3 regions of the Bradyrhizobium sp. BR2003 genome follow, and region 2 is predicted to be linked to each of the others. Evidence: predicted binding sites of a transcription regulator. Region 2 holds the regulator's gene; each other region holds the start of a gene.
What was found. Region 2 encodes PhoB, which activates phosphate uptake and scavenging genes when phosphate is short. Its sites were predicted from a motif close to TGTCATNNANCTGTCAT; they were not measured.
Positions count from the first base shown of each region.

Region 1: E2I15_RS31675 (DUF2794 domain-containing protein) is a predicted target of PhoB. The motif match lies at 1,418-1,434, and genes of this name have one in related genera.
Region 3: ppk2 (polyphosphate kinase 2) is a predicted target of PhoB. The motif match lies at 1,212-1,228, and genes of this name have one in related genera.

Region 1 is NZ_SMYJ01000037.1:11,055-13,320, reverse strand. Features, by position in the region: gene E2I15_RS31680 (Bax inhibitor-1/YccA family protein) at 1-744, shown strand, start outside; gene E2I15_RS31675 (DUF2794 domain-containing protein) at 990-1,361, opposite strand; gene E2I15_RS31670 (DUF1223 domain-containing protein) at 1,903-2,266, opposite strand, start outside.
Region 2 is NZ_SMYJ01000033.1:12,718-14,983, forward strand. Features, by position in the region: gene E2I15_RS28255 (GcrA family cell cycle regulator) at 127-639, shown strand; gene phoB (phosphate regulon transcriptional regulator PhoB) at 878-1,588, opposite strand; gene phoU (phosphate signaling complex protein PhoU) at 1,733-2,266, opposite strand, start outside.
Region 3 is NZ_SMYJ01000015.1:73,416-75,681, reverse strand. Features, by position in the region: gene ppk2 (polyphosphate kinase 2) at 183-1,046, opposite strand; gene E2I15_RS10260 (fumarylacetoacetate hydrolase family protein) at 1,294-2,266, shown strand, end outside.

The DNA.
Region 1 (2,266 bases), on a different contig from region 2:
GGGCGCATTGACGCTGCGGCCGTCGACGCCGGTCTGCGCGCCTACATGCTGCGCATCTACAACTACATGAGCATCGGCCTGGCCATTACCGGCCTCGCCGCGCTCGGCGTCTATATGGGCGCGGTGACCACCGACCAGTCGGCCGCCGTCGCCAAGTTCGGCAACGCCTATCTGACGCAGTTCGGCTATGCGATGTTCGTGAGCCCGCTGAAGTGGCTGTTCATCCTCGCCCCTCTGGCGATGGTGTTCGTCATCTCGGCCGGCATCAACCGCCTGCAGCCCGCGACCGCCCAACTCCTGTTCTGGGTGTTCTCGGCGCTGATGGGTCTGTCGCTGTCGTCGATCTTCCTGGTGTACACGCACACTTCGATCGTGCGCGTGTTCTTCATCACCGCGGCGACGTTCGGTGCGCTGAGCCTCTACGGCTACACCACCAAGCGTGACATGAGCGGCATGGGCTCGTTCCTGTTCATGGGTCTGATCGGCATCATCATCGCGAGCCTGGTCAACCTGTTCCTGGCGAGCTCGGCGCTGCAGTTCATCGTGTCGGTGGTCGGCGTGCTGGTGTTCGCGGGCCTCACCGCCTGGGACACCCAGCGGCTGAAGAACGACTACATCTACGGCTACGCCTCGCAGGGTGGCGTGATGGCAGAGCGTGCGGCAATCACGGGTGCGCTGTCGCTCTACCTGAACTTCATCAACCTGTTCACGCTGCTCCTGCAGCTGCTCGGCCAGCGCGACTAAGCGCCTCGAGCGAGCCAATCGATCCAAGCCCCGGCCATCGTGCCGGGGCTTTTTCTTTTGGACGAGGCATGATGTGGCGTAGCCCGGATGAAGCACAAGCGTAATCCGGGACAAGTTCATCCATGGCTTCGGCATTTGTAGCCCGGATGAGCGAAGCGACATCCGGGACGGTCTTCATCAGGTAGGTACAGCTTGCCCGGATTTCGCTTCGCTCCACTCGGGCACAGCAGGCTAACCTGACGCGCTTACACCAGCGACAGCTTGCGATCGATCACGAACAGCACGCGTTCGAGTTCATGGCCGCGGCGTAGGATCAGGCCGGTCGCGGAAATCACGCTGTACATGCCCTGCTTGCGCGCAAGCCGGGGATCCTTCTCGATCCGGTAGATCGGCATTTCGGATGCGCGCCGGAACACCGAGAACACGGCACGGTCCTTCAGGAAGTCGATCGCATAGTCGCGCCACTCGCCGTCGGCGACCATGCGGCCATAGAGATTGAGAATGCGGTTGAGCTCAAGTCGATTGAAAGTCACGCGGTTGGGCTGAGGAGTCGCGGCGGCGGTGCGCGCCGCGGCACGACTCCCGCTCGGATCAGTGTCCTCCGAGATCAAACTCATCGAGCGCCTCCTGTCACCTCGGTGACGATCGGGTTCCGAAGGCCCCTCGTCGGGATCGTCACGAGAGTGACATGATCGCGCTAAGCGAGGGGGCCCGCAAGGGGCCAATCGCAATGCAACCGGGCCTTAACCACCGCCGCGCGCGGCGGATTGTCCGGAAAACAGCAGAGTCACGGGAACGTTAGCGGAATCATATTGCTGCCCCACTTCCGCCCATCGCCCGCCCCGCTGCCCTGCGAAAAGGAAATCCTGCGTTGGCCCGGTCCTTTCGGTTCCGGATTCCTCAGCCCCCAGCCCCCCGGGGCCGTCGGGATCGGGCCTGTTCGCAGGGGAGTCAAATCCCAACACTGGGCCAACGAAAGTTGGTCCTTTTTGTTTTTGGGACCTGCGCAAGCGGGACGCGCGGAAGCCCCCGGCGCTTTCCTTTCGGCAAATCACTGGATGCACGTTCGTCGCCATGCGCGGCTGCACGACAACACGCGTGCGGTCCAACGACGCGACGGGCGGAAGCCGGCGCATCGCGCTTGACCGCAGCGAGACGCTAGTGAAGCGAGGTGAAAGCAGCGCCGAGCATCGGGCCCGGCTTCTCGCGGTTGCCGTCCTGGACGTACACCGCCGCAGCATCGACACCGTCACGCGTGATGTTCTCCAGCGGCACGGTCCAGCTCCCGGACGAACCGTTCCAGTCACCGACCTTGAGGAGATTGCGCACCACGTTGTGGTAGGTGATCTCGCGGCCGCGGTTCTCGCCGCGCGCGATCGAGATCGGCACCGACTTCGAGATCGAGCAGATCCAGACCTCGCCGCGCGACACTGCGGGTGACTTCGATGCGGCGACCGACACGTTGATCTGCTTGCCGGTCAGCGTCATCGTCACCGGCACCGACATCACGCTGCCGCTCCTT
Region 2 (2,266 bases):
GTAACGTTCGGGCGCAACACCGTGCCCGGCGAGGGCTAAGGGATTCTGGCCGCAGGGATATTTGTCCAGATTGGCTCGCAGCGCCGCTCCAATGATTGGCCGGCGCTACGCGAAGGGAAGAATGCGATGACTGTATTGACCTGGTCCGACGATCGCGTCGAGCAGCTAAAGAAGCTCTGGGAGTCCGGCCTGTCGGCCAGCCAGATCGCGGCGGAACTTGGCAATGTGACGCGAAACGCCGTGATCGGCAAAGTGCATCGGCTCGGCCTCTCCGGCCGCGCCAAGGCACCCTCGACGGCCGCGCCGCGGCAGCGCAAGGCCCGCCCTGCCCAGCACATGATGCGGGTGGCGCGGCCGGTGTCGCGCGGCAACACCGCGCTGGCGCACTCCTTCGAGGTCGAGATGGAGCCCGATCCGATCTCCTACGACAATGTGGTGCCGATGAGCCAGCGGCTGTCGCTGCTCGAGCTCAACGAGGCCACCTGTCACTGGCCGGTCGGCGATCCCTCGAGCCCGGAATTCTTCTTCTGCGGCGGCAAGGCGCTCGCCGGCCTGCCCTATTGCGCGCATCACTCGCGCGTCGCCTACCAGCCCGCCGCCGACCGCCGCCGGCCGTCGGCGAAACCGCAGATCAAGTGAGCACTCGGGAAACTACGGAAGACCTGAAAAACAAATCCCCGCGAAAGCGGGGATTTTTTTGTGGCTCGTAGCCCGGATGCATTACCCGCGTCGCCCCGGCGAAAGTCGGGACCCATACGCCGCGGCCGGCGCAATCGGCAAGCGGCCAGACGGCTTTCTAACAACACCCATTGGTGGTTATGGGTCCGGCTTTCGCCGGGACGACGCCATGTCACGGCTTGTGATGGCCACGCGCCCGTTACGGCTGCGGCTCGGCCTTGGCAAAGCGGTCGTCGAGCGCGTAGCCCGCGCCGCGCACGGTGCGGATCGGATCCTGCTCGCGGCCGGGATTGAGCAGCTTGCGCAGGCGGCCGATATGCACGTCGACGGTGCGCTCATCTATGTAGATGTCGCGGCCCCAGACGCTGTCGAGCAGCTGCTCGCGGCTGAACACGCGGCCGGGATGCTCGAGGAAGAATTCGAGCAGGCGATACTCGGTCGGCCCGAGATCGATCGGACGGCCCGAGCGCGCCACGCGGCGCTTCTCGCGGTCAAGCTCGATGTCGCCATAGGTCAGCACGGTCGCAAGCCGCTCCGGGCTCGCGCGGCGCAACAGGCCCTTCACCCGCGCCAGCAGTTCCGGCACCGAGAACGGCTTGACGATGTAATCGTCGGCGCCGGTAGCAAGCCCGCGCACGCGCTCGCTTTCCTCGCCGCGCGCGGTCAGCATGATGATCGGAAGCTGCTTGGTCTCGGGCCGCGCCCGCAGGCGGCGGCACAGCTCGATGCCGGACAGGCCCGGCAGCATCCAGTCGAGGACCACGAGGTCGGGAACGCGCTCCTTCAGCCTCGTGTCGGCATCGTCGCCGCGCCCCACCGTCTCGACATCGTAGCCTTCCGCATCGAGGTTGTAGCGCAACAGCGTCGTCAGCGCTTCCTCGTCTTCGACTACCAGAATGCGTGCGCTCATCGGTTTAAGTTCTTTCTCTGTGGTGATCCGTTGCCCAGACGCAAACCGAAACGCTTACTTCCTCGAGCATAGTCCCCGCGGAAACGATTTGTCGCGAGGATCATCCGTTTCGCTCTTGCCGGTTCCGCGCTTGCCGATCATGCCTCAGTTGCCCGGCACCGTGGTGGCAAAAGTGGTCATGTCCCCCTTCGGGCGCTTGTCGGTGATCTGCTGGCCCTCGATCATGTAGAACACGGTCTCGGCGATATTGGTGGCGTGATCGCCGATCCGCTCGATGTTCTTGGCGCAGAACATCAGATGGATGCAGAACGAGATGTTGCGCGGATCTTCCATCATGTAGGTGAGCAGTTCGCGGAACAGCGAGGTGCAGATCGCATCGACCTCCTCGTCGCCCTTCCAGACGTTCATCGCCGCCGGCAGGTCGTGCGCGGCGTAGGCGTCGAGCACCGACTTGACCTGCGACAGCACGAGGTCGGTCATGTGCTCGAGGCCGCGGATCAGCTTCAGCGGCTGGAAATCGCTCTCCAGCGCCGCGACGCGCTTGCCCATGTTCTTGGCGAGGTCGCCGATCCGCTCGAGGTCGGTCGCGACGCGCATCGCGCTGACGATCTCGCGCAGGTCGATCGCCATCGGCTGGCGGCGCGCGATCGTCAGCACCGCGCGCTCTTCGATGTTGCG
Region 3 (2,266 bases), on a different contig from region 2:
GTATCCGGCGCCAGCAATACCGCCGGCCTGCGCCAATAGTAGGCGATAGGGTGGCTATTTCTTCACCTCGCCTTGGACTGAGCTCTCAGCGCACCGTCATGCCCGGGACAAGCCCGGGCATGACGAGGTTGTGGGGACATTCAGCGGTTCCGCGAGCGGGAGAGAATCAGAGATCGCGGCTCTCAATACCGTCCCGGCACGTACATTTCCGGCGGGATCGGGCCGCGGTGATAGTCGGGGTTGCGCACCCGCGGCGGCAGCACCACCGGCTGATGGGTGACCGCCTGATAGGGGATCTGGCTGAGCAGATGAGAGATGCAGTTGAGGCGGGCGCGCTTCTTGTCGACGGCATCGACGATCCACCACGGCGAGTCCTGCAGATGCGTGCGTTCCAGCATCGTCTCCTTGGCCTTGGTGTAGAGCTCCCAGCGGGTCCGCGCCTCGACGTCCATGGGGCTCAGCTTCCACTGCTTCAGCGGATCCTGGATCCGCATCGAGAAGCGGAACGCCTGCTCCTCGTCGGTGATCGAGAACCAGTATTTCAGGAGGATGGTGCCGGAGCGGATCAGCATGCGCTCGAATTCCGGCACCGAGTTGAAGAATTCCTCATACTGCTCGTCGGTGCAGAACCCCATCACCTTCTCGACGCCGGCGCGGTTGTACCAGCTGCGGTCGAACAGCACGATCTCGCCGCCGGCCGGCAGATGCGAGACATAGCGCTGGAAGTACCATTGCGTGCGCTCGCGCTCGTTCGGCGCCGGCAGGGCCGCGATCCGGCAGACCCGCGGATTGAGCCGCTGGGTGATGCGCTTGATCACGCCGCCCTTGCCGGCGGAATCGCGGCCCTCGAACAGCACGACGACCTTCTTCTTCTCGTGCTGTACCCAGTCCTGCAGCTTGACCAGCTCGCCCTGCAGCCGCAGCAATTCGCGGAAGTAGAACTTGCGGTCGATCGACGGCTTGCCGGCGGCGCCGTCATGCTCGAGCTCGTCGAGCCTCATGTCGTCGAGCTCGAGCTCGAGTTCCTCGTCGAGGCTGTCGGCCATCTCCTGATGGATGCGGGCGCGCAAGGCTTCGTCGTGCAAGGCTTCATCGCGCAAGGCTTCATCCCGGGAGGCTTCGTCGGTGAGGGCGGAGGTCGTCATGAAGGTCCGTCTTTCAGTATGTTAGATGGATCGGACGGCAGCATTGACGGGCGATGTTACCCCTCTATGACAATGCCATGACCGCTGTTTCACGCCGCCGGGCGGACTGTGCTAACAAGTCGACAAAACCAAAAAGGGAGATGTGCCGATGATTTCGCTCACGCCAAAAGACGTCCTGCCGGAGGACGGCACCGCCGGCACGCTGGTCGGACGGGTCTGGCTGCCGCAGGCCGGCGGACCGGCCGTCGTCGCGGTACGGGCAGACGGTGTGTTCGACGTCACGGCGCGGTTCCCGACGGTGAGCGCGCTCTGTGAGGAAAGCGATCCCGCGGCCGCGCTGCGCGCCACCCGCGGCGAGCGGATCGGCGATTTCGAGGCGATCCTCGCCAACACCCCGCCCGACGGCCGCGACAAGGCCAGGCCGCATCTGCTGGCGCCGGTCGATCTCCAGGTGCTGAAAGCCGCCGGCGTCACCTTCGCAATCTCGATGCTGGAGCGCGTGATCGAGGAGCGGGCGCGCGGCAATCCGTCCTCGGCGGACGCGATCCGCAAGGAGGTGGTGCGCCTGGTCGGCGACGATCTCTCCAAGCTGAAGCCCGGCTCCGAGCAGGCGATGAAACTGAAGCAGGTGCTGATCGATCAGAATGCCTGGAGCCAGTATCTCGAGGTCGGCATCGGTCCCGATGCCGAAGTGTTCACCAAGGCGCCGACACTGTCCTCGGTCGGATCAGGCATGGATGCCGGGCTGCATCCGAAGTCGACCTGGAATAATCCGGAGCCGGAGGTCGTGCTTGTCGTCTCCGCCGCCGGCAAGATCGTCGGCGCCGCGCTCGGCAACGACGTCAATCTGCGCGACTTCGAGGGGCGCTCGGCGCTCTTGCTGTCGAAGGCCAAGGACAACAACGCGTCCTGCGCGATCGGCCCGCTGCTCCGGCTGTTCGACCAGACCTTCTCGCTCGACGATGTCAGGAAGATGGATGTCGGCCTGACCGTAACTGGCGCAGACGGCTTCGTGCTCGAGGGCCATTCCTCGATCAGCAAGATCAGCCGCGACCCGACCGATCTGGTCGCCCAGACCATCGGCCCCGTGCATCAATACCCCGATGGATTTGCGCTGTTCC